4 regions of the Diaphorobacter ruginosibacter genome follow, and region 3 is predicted to be linked to each of the others. Evidence: predicted binding sites of a transcription regulator. Region 3 holds the regulator's gene; each other region holds the start of a gene.
What was found. Region 3 encodes FNR, which switches genes on or off when oxygen is low (the NO sensors DNR and NnrR bind a similar motif). Its sites were predicted from a motif close to TTGATNNNNATCAA; they were not measured.
Positions count from the first base shown of each region.

Region 1 (3,607 bases), 2.4 Mb from region 3:
GTGAACAGGCGCTGGCCGAGCGTGGTGGTTCCGCCCGCCTGCTGGTGGGCCGCAAGCGCCTCCACTGCCAGAGGCACGAGGGCCTGTGCGCGCAGCAGGCTACGTGCAGCCTTGGGGCTGTCGGCATCGATCGTGCCCTTGCGGGTCTGGCCCTCGGCGTCCAGTGCTTCAAAGGAAAAGGCGGGCATGCGTAGTTTTCAAGGGGTTCGGTCGCGCCCTGCCCGGGAGTCCGGTTCCTGGCGCCAATGCCCTGATGGTAGCGGGTTGGCGAGACGCTGCGATGTCCGGGCGGCCTCCGCGCATCGAAAACCATGCCCGTGGGGGTGCGCGCAGCGGCTCTACCGGCTTCACGAGACGACCGCGCCGATCACGCGTTCCGAACCAGCATCCCCTTGATCAGTTGCGAGCGGCTGCTGCGGCGATCTCCAGGGAGCGCAGGCGCAGCGCCGGATCGAACACGTCGCTCACCAGCATGAACTCGTCGGCCTCGGTCGCCTCGGCCAGCGTCTCGAAGCCCTTGCGCACGGTCTCGGGCCCACCGATCACCCCAATGGCGAGGAAGTCGGCGATCGCTTCGCGTTCGCGGGGGCCAAGGCTGGCGAGATAGTTGTCCACGGGCGGCTGCAGCAGTCCGCGGCGGTTGGTGAGAATGCCCAGGACGCGCTGGTAGGTGCTGCTCGCAAGGTACTGCGCTTCCTCGTCGGTGGGCGCTGCGATCACCGGAACCCCGATCATCACATGGGGCTTGTCCAGTGTCTTCGAGGGCTTGAAGCGGGCCCGGTAGATCTCGATGGCGGGCATCAGGAAGCGGGGTGCGAAGTGCGAGGCGAATGCATAGGGCAGGCCCTTTTCCGCCGCGAGCTGCGCGGAGAACATGCTGGAGCCGAGCAGCCAGATGGGCACCTCGGTGCCCGCGCCCGGAACGGCCGTGATCTGCTGGCCTTCCTGGGCGGGGGCCAGCAGGCGCTGCAGCTCGGAGACCTCCCGCGGGAAGTCTTCCTCGGTCTCGACACGGTTGCGGCGCAGCGCGCGCATCGTCGGGCCGTCGGTGCCGGGGGCCCGGCCCAGTCCCAGGTCGATGCGCCCGGGATACAACTCAGCCAGCGTGCCGAAGGCCTCGGCCACCACCAGAGGGGCGTGGTTGGGCAGCATGATGCCGCCCGAGCCCACGCGAATGGAGCGGGTGGCGCCGGCAATGTGGCCGATCAGCACGGCGGTGGCGGAGCTTGCGATGCCGGGCATGTTGTGATGCTCGGCCAGCCAGTAGCGCGTGAATCCCAATTGTTCGGCGTGCTGTGCTGTGCGAAGTGAAATGTCCAGTGCATCGGCGACGGTGGAGCCTTCGCGGACGGCGACCAGGTCGAGCATGGAGAGGGCGGGCAATCTGGATGAACTCATAGGCCCATTGTGGAAGCCGCGAAAGAACTCCGCCGAGCGGGGACATTTGTCCTGGATGGACGTGCGTCAACAGCGGGGCACGAATTTCACCCATTTGCGGTATATGCAAACAATTTTCAGCTAATTACAATTTGATGCCGATAGGTCATCTAGATGACATTTGCATCTTGCTAAAGACTATGGTGTGCAAGGATAATAGTTTCAAACAATTTATATTGTAAATATCATTAACGATAGGCATTGCGTAGGGTGACGGTGCTCCGCTCATGTTTCTTGTTGCTTAACCCACGCCTTGCTGAAGGCCCAGCACTTCAGCCCCGGGGAGGAAAAATGGACTTCTTGAAGCGATTGTTTGCATCGTCGCCCCGGAAAGACAGTTCCGCCAGACCGGCTCGTCCTGAAGACTGGTCCACGGTACCGTCGCTGCAGGCGAGCGAGCTCGTGGCCTTCGGCGACGAGGTGAGCCGTCTGTCCGTCGAGTTCGATATCGAGGCGCTGGTCGTGAGCCACGAGCGCTGGATGCCCTGGCTCTGGCAGGCGCTGGGTGGCCAGATCGACGCGCAGTTGCGGCCGGATGTGATCCGTGATGATCGAAGCTCCGAGCTCGGCGCATGGCTGCACGATGCGGGACGCAAGGCGCTGGGACACCTGCCCGCCTACGACCTGCTGCTGGTGCGCAACCGTTATTTCCATTTGAAGGCGGCGGAGCTGATCACCCTGCTGGAAGGCGGCGAGCAGGCGCGCGCCGAGCATACGTTCAAGCAGTGCGAGCACGCCTCGCGCCAGATCGTGCTGCTGCTCAAGGAACTCAAGCGCGGTCTCGCGCGCCATGCCGCTCCCTCGCAGAGCCGCAAGCCGAGCCTGACGGCCGGAGGCTGACCTGCACCGACCCGCGGTGTCTTGTTTTCCCGGGGTCAGTCGCGCGTGACGCGCAGCACCTCTTCCGCGCTGGTGATGCCGGCAGCCACTAGCCGGTCTCCATCGGTCCGCATGAGCGACATTCCGCTCGCCAGTGCCTGGTCGCGAATGTCAGATTCACTGGCCTGTCCGTGGATCTGCGCGCGGATCCTGTCGTCCACTTCCAGCAGCTCGAAGATGCCCGTGCGGCCGCGGTAGCCGGACGGATCGCTTGCGTCGATCTTGCGCACCAGCCGCTGGGCCAGGACGCCAAGCAGCGAACTCGACAGCAGGAACGGCTCGACACCCATGTCGGTGAGGCGCGTGATGGCGCTGGTGGAGTCGTTGGTGTGCAGCGTGGCAAGCACCAGGTGGCCCGTGAGCGACGCCTGGATCGCGATCTGTGCGGTTTCGAAGTCGCGGATTTCACCGATCATGATCACGTCAGGGTCCTGGCGCAGGATGGCACGCAGGGCCTTGGCAAATGTGAGGTCGATCTTGCTGTTGATCTGGGTCTGGCCGACGCCCGCGAGCTCGTATTCGATCGGATCCTCGACGGTCATGATGTTGCTGCTGGACGCATCCAGGCGCGCAAGCGCCGCATACAGCGTGGTGGTCTTGCCCGATCCCGTGGGCCCCGTCACCAGGATGATGCCGTGCGGCTGCTGGATCAGGCGTTCGAACTGCGAGAGCACGGGACCCTGCATGCCCACCGATTCGAGGCTGAGCTTGTTCTCGCTCTTGTCGAGCAGACGCAGCACGGCGCGCTCGCCATGCGCATTGGGAAGGGTGGACACGCGCACGTCGATGGCCCGGGTCCCGAGGCGCAGCGAGATGCGGCCGTCCTGTGGCAGGCGCTTTTCGGAGATGTCCAGGTCCGCCATGATCTTGAGGCGCGAGATCAGCGCCGCGTGCAACGCGCGGTTGGGCTGAACCACCTCGCGCAGCGTGCCGTCCACGCGGAAGCGCACGCTCGAATGGCGTTCGTAGGGCTCGATGTGGATATCGCTCGCACCGTCACGCACGGCCTGCGTGAGCAGCGCGTTGAGCATGCGGATGATGGGCGCGTCTCCCGCCGATTCCAGCAGATCCTCCACGGCCGGGAGCTCCTGCATCATGCGCGAGAGGTCGGCGTCGGACTCGACCTCGCTCACGACCATCGCGGCGCTGGAGTCGGACTGCGAATAGGCAGCGCTGATGCGCTGCGCGAGCGCATGGTTGTCGAGCTGGGCGAGCTGCTGCACGGGATGCTTGCGCAGCACTTCGGATACCGCGCCCATGTCGGGCACTGCGCCGTGCCAAAGCACCAGTT
Region 1 covers NZ_CP060714.1:760,717-764,323, forward strand. The annotation lists gene gspF (type II secretion system inner membrane protein GspF) at 1-188, opposite strand, end outside; gene H9K76_RS03475 (LLM class flavin-dependent oxidoreductase) at 397-1,398, opposite strand; gene H9K76_RS03480 (CZB domain-containing protein) at 1,729-2,277, shown strand; gene H9K76_RS03485 (GspE/PulE family protein) at 2,313-3,607, opposite strand, start outside.
Region 1: H9K76_RS03480 (CZB domain-containing protein) is a predicted target of FNR. The motif match lies at 1,455-1,468, and genes of this name have one in related genera.

Region 2 (3,607 bases), 910 kb from region 3:
GCCTCCGACTCGCGGCGGAAGAACGCGGTGCCGCGCACGTCGGTGATCTTCTCGACGGGCTCGCGCGCTGCAAGGCGGTGCGCCACTTCGACCAGTGCGCGCTCGGCATTGCCGTACAGCAGCAGGTCGCACTTGCTGTCCACCACGATGGAGCGGCGAACCTTGTCGCTCCAGTAGTCGTAGTGCGCGATGCGGCGCAGGCTGCCCTCGATGCCGCCCAGGATGATGGGCACATCCTTGTAGGCCTCGCGACAGCGCTGGCTGTAGACAATGGCCGCCCGGTCCGGGCGCTTGCCGCCGACGTCGCCGGGTGTATAGGCGTCGTCGCTGCGAATCTTGCGATCAGCCGTATAGCGGTTGATCATCGAATCCATGTTGCCCGCCGTCACTCCCCAGAACAGGTTGGGCTTGCCCAGCGCCTTGAAGGCCTCGGCGCTCTGCCAGTCGGGCTGCGCGATGATGCCGACGCGAAAGCCCTGCGCTTCCAGCACGCGGCCGATCACGGCCATGCCGAAGCTCGGGTGATCGACATAGGCGTCACCCGTCACCAGGATGATGTCGCACGAATCCCAGCCGAGCTGCTCCATCTCTGCACGGGACATCGGCAGAAACGGCGCTGGGCCGAAGCGCTTGGCCCAGTACGGTCGGTAGCTGGTCAGCGGCTTGGCTGCACGGTGGAAGAAGGAAACATCGATGGGAGCGTTCATGGGGCGGGGTCCGTGGGAGGCCGGGCATTGTAGGCCCTGGGCGGCAATTGCGCTTTTCGGGGTGCAGGTGCCCTTTCACGCTGTGGGCTCACCTGCGGCAGGATTTCCCAATGACGAAGCGGGCGCAAGGCCCGCTTTCTTCACATTCCAGATGCCAATCCCTAGGGAACCGGTGCACCTGCCGGCTATGTCACCACTCGCCCAGCGAGCGGACGACCTGGTCCAGATCGGCCGGCGGCTCGATGTAGGCCGAACGCAGCAATTGTCCATTGCGCAGGCGCACGGGCGCCGGCAAGGGCTGGGAGTGTGTCACCGGCTGGATCTCACTGGCGAGCCACAATCCGGCTGCATCGTGCGACACGACGTAGTCAGTGGGAACGGTGATATAGCTTGGCGACATGGCAACTCCTCTCGATTGCGGGATGGACGGCGGGGAAAAACTCCTTGGTGGGTGGAAGGTGCCTGGTTGCCCGGCCCCACGATGGGCAGAGCTCGGGATGGCCAAAGCAGTTCCTATGTATATCAACGCGCCAGTAGTCAATTTGGCTGACAGGAAAACGACAGTTTTCGCACGGAAAAAGTAAGACGGCGTAACCAGATGGCTACGCCGCCCAATGAACTGCGCGGCCCCGTGGGCAGCAATGCCACCACAGGCCGCGTCGGTGCGGGCTACTTCGCGAGCGTCAAGGCACCCTTCATGATGCCCGAGTGACCAGGGAACGAGCAGAAGAACGTGTAGTCCTCGCCGGCCTTGAGCTTGCCAACGGCGAACGTGACGGAGTCGCTCTCGCCGCCGCCAATGACCTTGGTGTGTGCGATCACGCGGGCATCCGCCGGCTTCAGGTAGTCCTTGTCGATGCCCGCGGCAATGCCGTCGTTGGCGATGCCCTGCATGTCGGCCGTTCGGGACAGCACCCAGTTGTGGCCCATGGCGCTCTTGGGCATCTTGCCCACGTGCTTGAGCTTGACCGTGAACTGCTTGCACGCCGCGGGAACGCTGATGGCCTTGGTGTTGAACTGCATGGCGTCGTTGCTCTCGATCTCGGCGCTGCAATTGGGCGCCGCGAACGCGGGCGCGGCCAGGCATGCGGCCGTCGACACGAAGGCAGCAGCGATCAATTTCAGGAAAGAAGGTTTTTTCATGGTGTGCTCACTCATTGGCTGGTAGATGACAGGTGCATGCTAGGGGTTGACCCTGGGTTAGCCTTTGATACTCATCAATTGACTACTCCTCAATTGACCGTGGATCAACCTGCGCGGGCCGGAAACCGCCCTTAGGACCGGCGGGAGCGGCCACAGCTCGGGTAAGCTCACATGTGACATGCCCCACACCCTGAAATCAGCCGTCCACAGCGAACTCATCATCAAGAAAAGCCGTTTCATCGGCTGCGTGCAACCGATGGCCGACCGCGCCAGTGCCCAGGCCGTGGTCGACGCGCTGCGCCTGCAGCATCCCGGGGCAGCCCATGTCTGCTGGGCACTGCTGGCGGGCGGACAGTCGGCCGCCGTGGATGACGGCGAGCCCAGTGGCACGGCTGGCAGGCCGATGCTCGACGTGCTGCGGCACCAGGACCTGGAGGGTGTGCTCGCCACCGTCGTGCGCTATTTCGGCGGCGTGAAACTGGGTGCTGGCGGGCTGGTGCGCGCCTACACCGACAGCATCGCGCAAGCGCTGCTGCAGGCCGAGAAGGTGGAGCGCCGCGTGATGGTCGAGCTTGAATGCACCCTGCCCTACGCGCAGGAAGGCCTGCTGCGCCGCGAGATCGACAGCGCGGGCGCGCAACTCGTCGACGTCGCGCACGCAAGCCAGGTGGTCGCCCGCGTGCAGATGCCGCAATCCGATGCCACCGCCTTCATGGCCCGGCTGAACGACCTGACCCAGGGCCGCATCGGCTGGTTGAACGACGGATCGAACCCCGCGCGATGACGTGGAGGTGACCCCATCCTGGCAGCCTGTGTGCGGGGCCGCAGCCTACAGCGCCCGGCAAGCGACTGTCCGACACTTGGGATGCAGGAACTTTCACTCCCCCACCTCCACAGCACATGCACGAGAACATCGACACCCTCATCATCGGCGCCGGCTCCGCCGGCCTCGCGGCCCTTCGTGAAGTACGCAAGCGCACGGACAGTTTCCTGATCGTCAACGACGGCCCGTGGGGAACGACCTGCGCACGCGTCGGCTGCATGCCCTCCAAACTGCTGATCGAGGCTGCAAACGCCTTTCACCGCAGGAATAGCTTCGAAGCCTTCGGCATTCGCGGTGCCGGACAACTGCATGTCGACCTGCCCGCGGTGCTCCATCGGGTGCGCTCGCTGCGCGACGGCTTCGTCGCCGGAACCATCCAGGACAGCGATGCGGGCGACCGGCAGATCAGCGGCCGCGCCCACCTGCTGGGCCCCGATCGCGTGAGCGTGAATGGGAAGGAGTACCGCGCCCGCCGCATCATCATCGCCACCGGCACGCGGCCGCGCTTCGAGAACGCCTGGAGGTCGCTCGGCGACCGGGTGCTCACCACCGATTCGCTGTTCGAGCAGCCTACGCTCGGCAGGCGCATGGCCGTGCTGGGCCTGGGTGCGGTGGGCACCGAGATGGCGCAGGCGCTGGCACGGCTCGGCATCGAGGTGACCGCCTTCGTGACACGCCGGTCCGCTGCAGGCCTGAGCGACCCCGAGGTGCTGGGCGCCCTCTGGCCGCTGCTGGAGAGGGAATTCGCCATCCACGTGGGCGAGCGCGCCCGGCTCGCCGCGCATGCGCACGGTGTCGAGGTGATCAGCGGCGATCACCGCGTCGTCGTCGACCAGGTGCTGGTCGCCTCGGGCCGTGTGCCCAATGTGGAGGGCCTGGGCCTCGACACGCTGGGCGTGACGCTCGACGAGCATGGACTGCCGCCCTTCGACCG
Region 2 covers NZ_CP060714.1:2,603,710-2,607,316, forward strand. The annotation lists gene H9K76_RS11700 (YgiQ family radical SAM protein) at 1-707, opposite strand, end outside; gene H9K76_RS11705 (hypothetical protein) at 898-1,107, opposite strand; gene azu (azurin) at 1,377-1,850, opposite strand; gene H9K76_RS11715 (IMPACT family protein) at 2,029-2,634, shown strand; gene H9K76_RS11720 (dihydrolipoyl dehydrogenase) at 2,751-3,607, shown strand, end outside.
Region 2: azu (azurin) is a predicted target of FNR. The motif match lies at 1,915-1,928, and genes of this name have one in related genera.

Region 3 (3,607 bases):
TCGATGCGGTCTTCATGCAACTGCACAAGGCCCTGCTCGTCCATGGCCTGCAACTGTTCCAGCTCCGCCGCGAAGTAGCTCTCGAAATCGATGAGCCAGGCCTGCTCGATGGACTCGAAGACCAGCTCTCCCTGGCACATCAGCGCCATGATGACGGAGCGGCGCAGCAGATCGTCGCGCGAAAGCGCCAGGCCACGCACAATGGGCAAGCGCCCCCGGTTGATGGTGTCGTAGTACTCGTCCAGGGTCTTGGCGTTCTGGCTGTAGGTTGCGCCAACCTTGCCGATTGCCGAGACTCCCAGGCCGATCAGGTCGCAATCGGGCTGCGTGCTGTAGCCCTGGAAATTGCGATGCAGGCGACCCTGCCGCTTGGCCACTGCCAGGGAGTCGTCCGGCAGCGCGAAGTGGTCCATGCCGACATAGACGTACTCCGCATTCTGAAACACCTCCAGCGAACGCGCGAGCATGGCCACCTTCGCCGCAGGCAGCGGCAGTTCATCGGTCACGATGCGGCGCTGCGGCTTGAACCGCTCCGGCAGATGGGCATAGGCGTAGAGCGCGATGCGGTCCGGACGCAGCTCGCACACCTGCGCCAACGTGCGGTCGAAGGACTCGGGGGTCTGGCGCGGCAGCCCATAGATCAGGTCGACATTCACCGAATGGAATCCGATCCTGCGCGCTTCCTCCACCAGCCGGAAGACCTGCTCGGCGGGCTGTATCCGGTGAACGGCCTTCTGCACCTCGGGATCGAAGTCCTGCACACCGAAGCTCAGGCGGTTGAAGCCCAGTTGTCGCAAAAACGCCAGGCGATCATTGTCGACAGTCCGCGGGTCGATCTCGATGGAGTATTCGCCATCCGGAACAAGAACGAAACTCCGGCGGATCATGGACATCAGGTCCTGCAGGCCCTCATCGGTCAGAAATGTTGGGGTGCCTCCACCAATATGCAGCTGGCTCACATGCTGGATGACACCACAGTGCTCTGTGTGCAAATCGATTTCTCGACTCAGATAGCGAAGATAGGCTTCCGCCCGCTCCGGATGTTTGGTGATAATCTTGTTGCACGCACAGTAATAACAAAGCGATTCACAGAACGGGACGTGCACGTAGAGGGACAAAGGCAACGCCTTGGCATTCGAGCCGATGCGTCGCTGTTGTAGAGCGAGGATATAGTCGTCTTGACCGAACGCTTCCACGAAGCGGTCTGCCGTTGGATAGGACGTATAGCGGGGCCCAGACACGTCAAATTGACGGATGAGATCTGATGTGACAACAGTCATAGCGAATTCCAAAGGTTCGCCGCTACTGTGCCGCAGCCTCCGGAGAATGTCCTTGACACAGGTCAATCCAGTTTTCATGTTGACTGGGACAATGCATCCTGTTTTTCCTATATGCCAACGGCAGAGGCGAGTGGAACTCAGTCCACTTTTCGGAAGCCGATAACTTGTACAAGGCGCCATTGCAAATGACACCGCAAACCATCAAAGTCGCATGCTCCAATTGCAACCTGCGAGAACTTTGCATGCCTCTCGGGCTGTCCGAGGAGCAGCTGAAACGACTTGACGAAATCGTCGCCGTGCGCCGCAAGGTCAAGCGCGGAGGGACGCTGTTCCGCAATGGCGAGCCTTTCACGTCCCTGTTTGCCATTCGCACGGGTTTCTTCAAGACCTGCGTGGCCACCGAAGACGGCCGCGACCAGGTGACAGGCTTCCAGATGGCGGGAGAAATCATTGGCCTTGACGGCATCGTGAGCGACCGCCACACCTGCGATGCAGTGGCGCTGGAAGATGCCGAGGTCTGCGTCATGCCTTTCGACAACATCGAAGAGCTGTCGCGCGAGGTCAAGGCCCTTCAGCACCATGTGCACAAGATCATGAGCCGCGAGATCGTCCGCGAGCATGGCGTCATGCTGCTGCTGGGCAGCATGCGCGCTGAAGAGCGCCTTGCCGCATTCCTGCTCAATCTCGTGCAACGCCTTCACGCGCGTGGCTTTTCCCAGTCCGAGCTGGTACTGCGCATGACACGCGAGGAAATCGGCAGCTACCTGGGCCTCAAGCTCGAGACCGTGAGCCGCACCTTCTCCAAATTCGTCGAGGAAGGCGTGGTGGAGGTCAAACAGCGCCACGTCCGTATCCTGGATGCCGGTGCACTGCGCAATATCGTCAACAGCCAGCAAGCTTGCCATTGAGTCATTGAGTCATGGAGCTGCTGTGAAGTCACGACAGCTGCCGCCCGATGAGCCCGCGCCTTGGAGCGGCACGGCTCATCGGGGGGAACGAAAAAAACACGGAGCGGGTGCAATCAGCATCCTGGCAAGTCAACAAGGCTGAAGCAATTCCCAGGCGAAAGAGCGAAGTCCGCCGTTGACGTAATTGCCTACAAGCCCTCTGCATGAATCAAATCGACACATGCCAGCGGACTCGGGCGATCTGCGTTGCGTTGAAATCGTCGCACCAGCTGCTTGCCGCACCACTCGTACAGAGGGGCCTTGATTTCCCCCTACCCTATCGCTACGACAACAACGTCACGCGGAAAACTTCGCGCAATCCGCCGGCCTCTCATCACAAGGTACCGGGCAGCGATTGACCTCGAATGGCGAAAGCGAGAGCAGCGTCGTCAAGCCGCTTGCCACCATGATGATGGCCCAGAACGCAAAGAAGGCCAGCGTGTAGACACCCTGCCTGGAGAGGTTCACCGGCTGGTCAAACCATTCAAGCGCCTGCGGATCCACGAAGGCGAACACCAGCATTTCCAAGACGGCCGCCATCAGAAAGGCCGGCCAGGCGATCCACATGAGTCGTTGTGCTTTCATCGTCTTCCCCGTTGATTGGCGTTGTTCGCTCGTCCTCTTCATCCGAGCATGGATGGGTCATTCGCAGATTGCCGGCCAGAGACCAGTGCTTGTGAGCTCATGGGTAAGGGAACACATTTGATGGGTGTCCATTGATCTGAGTCATAGGCGCTGGCGCATTGAAGCGATTCTCTTCCATCCCCCATCGATGCAATGCACGGTATCACTGCCTTGCCGTGCTGTACATAGCACAAGCCCTGCCTGCAAAGCCCTGCCATGATCTGTGGCCTGCCGCTCTACCGCTTCACGCATTCCAGCACTCACTGGTCTGCAGGACGCATGGAGTCGTCGTCGGTAGCCGCATGGTTGCGCCCCTTCACCGCAGGCATCATGCTTCGTTCCTGTCCCTGCTGCCTGAGCGTCTCATTGATGTTCAAGCCCCGCTGGTAATAGTCTTCTTCCACGACAGGATCGGGAGTGCGGATCGCAATCCACAACGTGATGAAGCCGGCCACCACCACGATGGCCGGGCCCGCAATGATCATCCATACCATGCCGAACCGCCACCAAGGCTGCGCGGCGGCCGGCGCATCCTTCGATGCATTCAATGAAGTATCAACCGTAGTCTGCATTTTTCAAGCTCCTTGAAGGCGGGCCGCTTCCATAGCGATGCACGGGAAGTTGCCCGCATGATGTTTTCGTTAGCGCGGCACAAGAAAGACAGACTTCTCGATCACCTTGGCCTGATCCTCTTGCGCACTCACCTCGAACAGCACCTTGTGCGATCCGGACGCCGCGCTGCCATAGGGAATCTGC
Region 3 covers NZ_CP060714.1:3,511,726-3,515,332, forward strand. The annotation lists gene hemN (oxygen-independent coproporphyrinogen III oxidase) at 1-1,280, opposite strand, end outside; gene fnr (fumarate/nitrate reduction transcriptional regulator Fnr) at 1,466-2,188, shown strand; gene H9K76_RS15975 (hypothetical protein) at 2,525-2,812, opposite strand; gene H9K76_RS15980 (FixH family protein) at 3,112-3,423, opposite strand; gene ccoG (cytochrome c oxidase accessory protein CcoG) at 3,493-3,607, opposite strand, start outside.

Region 4 (3,607 bases), 2.1 Mb from region 3:
AAATCCATCGTGCGGAGGGCGACTGGCAGCGCATGATCGATGTCGAGTGCCGACTGATCGCATTGCTGCCGCAGGCCTGGAATGAATGGCGTGATCGCGGGTTTGCCCACGTCGAGCGCGGCCACATGCAGGAGGCGATCCGCGACCTGGAGACCTACCTGGCGCACGAGGGCTCCTCGATCGATGCCGATGCCATCCAGGAACTGCTGCTGCGGTTGCGCGAGTCCCAGAGCTGAGCCGGCCGTACGCCCCGGGACTGGCGGGTGCGGGTGATTGTGTCGATCATGTGACAGACGCCGAAATGTCATATGTATGTCATGCTCTCCTTGCATGATTTGAGTGTGTTTATAGGCAATCCCTATGTTTCAAAATTCTGCACTCGAACCTCAAGACTTCATGCAACGCATGGCGGACGATCTCATGGACAGCTATGACGAGGAGCTGGAGCAGGAAATCGACGATCGCTATCTCGACGAGAACGGCGAGAGGCCGCTGCTCGACAACGAGGCGCGCCGCAACTACTTCAAGAATCTCTTCCGCCTCCAGGGCGAGCTCGTCAAGCTGCAGGACTGGGTCCAGCAGTCGCGCCAAAAGGTCGTGATCCTGTTCGAGGGCCGCGACGCGGCCGGCAAGGGCGGGGTCATCAAGCGCATCACCCAGCGCCTCAATCCGCGCGTGGCCCGGGTGGCGGCGCTGCCTGCTCCCAACGACCGCGAGCGCACGCAGTGGTACTTCCAGCGCTATGTGTCGCATCTGCCGGCCGCCGGCGAGATCGTCCTGTTCGATCGCAGCTGGTACAACCGCGCGGGTGTCGAGCATGTGATGGGCTTCTGCACCGACGACGAATACGAGGAGTTCTTCCGCAGCGTGCCGGAGTTCGAGAAGATGCTCGTGCGTTCGGGCATTCGCCTCATCAAGTACTGGTTCTCGATCACCGACGAAGAGCAGCACCTGCGCTTCCTCGGCCGCATCCACGACCCGCTCAAGCAGTGGAAGCTGAGCCCCATGGACCTGCAAAGCCGGGTGCGCTGGGAGGAGTACACCAAGGCCAAGGAAGTCATGCTGGAGCGCACGCACATCCCCGAGGCGCCCTGGTGGGTCGTGCCGGCAGACGACAAGAAGAAGGCGCGCCTGAACTGCATTTCGCACCTGCTGTCGCAGATGCCCTACGCGGAGGTGCAGCACCCGGAGGTGGTGTTGCCAGAGCGTGTGCGCCACCCGGACTACATCCGCCAGCCCGTGCCGCAGAGCATGATCGTGCCGCAGACATACTGAGCGGGGCGGGGGAACTGCGGGAACCCGCCAAACAGAAAAACTGCGTGGCCCTGTCAGGGGCCGCGCAGTTTTTTCATGGAAGGGCGGGGTGCGTGGGGCTCTCAGCTGGCCTTCACGCAGAGCACCGGGCAATCCACGTTCATCAGGATTTCCTGCGCCATGCTGCCCAGCAGCAGCTTGCCCACGGCGGTGCGCTTGCGCAGGCCGATTACCAGCACGGAGACCTGGAGCTCCTTGACCAGGTCGTCGATTTCATCGATCGCACTCTTGCCGCGCACGAACTGCTTGAACTCGGCCTTGATCGGCAGGGATGCCAGACGCTCCTCGACGCGCTCGGCCTCATAGCCACTGATCAGCGCGGGATCTTCCTGATGGCCGCCGGGGCCGGCATTCACGACCACCAGCGTTTCATTGCGGCGGGTAGCGATTTCAATCCCCTTGTCGAGGGCCGCGCGGCCTTCGGGGCGTGCGACGTAGGCAACCAGAATGGTCATGCAAAGTCTCCAGTGTCTCTGAGGAATTCGGACAGCAGCTGTCCGTTGGTAATGGATCCCATGGAGTCTCCATGCCGGACCTCCGTCATCGGGGCCTTGAAACTCCATGGACGGGCACCAGCATAGCCGATGCCTGCACCAGAATGGAAGCCTCGAGAGTCCAATCAGGGGCGGCACATCACCGGATTGACGTTAATCAATCGGTGATGTTCACCGGGTGGCCGGGTGGCCGGGTGGCCGGGTGGCCGGGTGGCGGGCGACCGGAGCGTTCTTCAGCGCTCAGACCAGGCGCTCCGCTTCCAGCTCCTTCTTCAGGTAGGCATAGAACAGTGGCGCTGCCACCAGGCCGGACGGACCGAAGATGGCCTCGGCCACGAACATCACGGCCAGGAGCTCCCAGACCCCCATGTGCGTGCGCGTGCCGACCACCTTGGCGTTGATGACGTACTCGGCCTTGTGGATCAGGATCAGGAACGCAAGGCAGGCCGCTGCAGCGACCGGGGACACCGACAGCCCGACGAGCGTGATCACCGCGTTGCAGAGCAGGTTGCCGACGATGGGGATCAGTCCGGCAAAGAAGGTGAGGGTGATCAGCGCGGGGGTGTAGGGCAGCTTCAGACCCCATACGGGCAGGATGGCCAGCAGGAAGAGCGCCGTGAGCACCGTGTTGAACGAGGCAATCCAGAACTGTGCCGCCACGATCTGCCGGAAGGCCTCGCCAAAGAGGGTGATGCGCTTGATGAGCTGCACGGCGAGGGGTCCGCGTCGCGGGCTGATGTGGCGCACGGCGGCCAGCGCGCCGATCAGCAGGCCCACATAGGCGTAGAGCAGTCCGGTAAGCCATGCCCGGCCGGCCATGGCGAGGGCGCCTGCCTTGGCCGCGAGGTAGCCCGCGATCATCTTCTGCAGCTCTTCCGCACCGTCGGGCAGGGTGGCGCCGAGATCGGAGGGCAGCTTGTCGCGCAGTTCCAGCACCGTGTCGGCCAGATAGTCGAGCAGTTCCCGGTATTGCTGGGGCGCATCGACGATGTAGGTGCGCGAGTGCGAGAGCGCAAGCGCCACGAGCAGCATGGGCGCCAGCACCACGAGGGTGGCGGCGAGCGCGGGGCCGAAGCCCACCTTGCCGGGCTTGCGCGGAAAGCGGCGTCGCACCCAGGTGAACTTGACCGCCAGCCAGCGCGTGACGAGGAAGCCGAGGCAGACGCTCAGCAGGCCCGGCAGCAGACTGTAGTGCAGCACCATGAGGAGCGTGGCCGCCATCAGGAGATAGCTGGCGATCTTCACGCCCTGGGTGCCGTGGAAGCCCCGGGGCGAGCCCGCGCCCGGGGAGGGCGTCGGCTCGGGCGGTGTGTGCGCGGTGTCGTGCGCTGGCGGAGGCGACGCGGGCTGCATGGGCGGCGACGCGTCGGGAATCAGGCCACGACCACGGCGGCGCCGTTGCCGCGCTCGGCGATCGCGCCGATCTGGTACACCGTTTCGCCGAGCGAGCGCAGCGTCGCCGCGGTGGCCTCGGCGGCTTCGGCGGGAACGACGACAACCATGCCGATGCCGTTGTTGAAGGTGCGGTTCATCTCGATGTCATCGATGCCGGCGGTCTTCTGCAGCCAGGCGAACAGTTCGGTCTGGGGCCAGCTGCCGGCCTTCAGGTGGGCGGCCGTGCCCTCGGGCAGCACGCGCGGGATGTTCTCGAGCAGGCCACCACCGGTGATGTGGGCCAGTGCCTTGATCGGGTGCTTTTCCAGGGCCGCCAGAACGTTCTTCACGTACAGGCGCGTGGGCTCCATGATGGCCTGCTTGAACGGCTTGCCGTCGAGGGTGGCGGGAATGCTTGCCTGGCT
Region 4 covers NZ_CP060714.1:1,361,744-1,365,350, forward strand. The annotation lists gene H9K76_RS06235 (SirB1 family protein) at 1-236, shown strand, start outside; gene ppk2 (polyphosphate kinase 2) at 361-1,275, shown strand; gene H9K76_RS06245 (universal stress protein) at 1,377-1,769, opposite strand; gene H9K76_RS06250 (AI-2E family transporter) at 2,049-3,161, opposite strand; gene purM (phosphoribosylformylglycinamidine cyclo-ligase) at 3,182-3,607, opposite strand, start outside.
Region 4: H9K76_RS06245 (universal stress protein) is a predicted target of FNR. The motif match lies at 1,956-1,969, and genes of this name have one in related genera.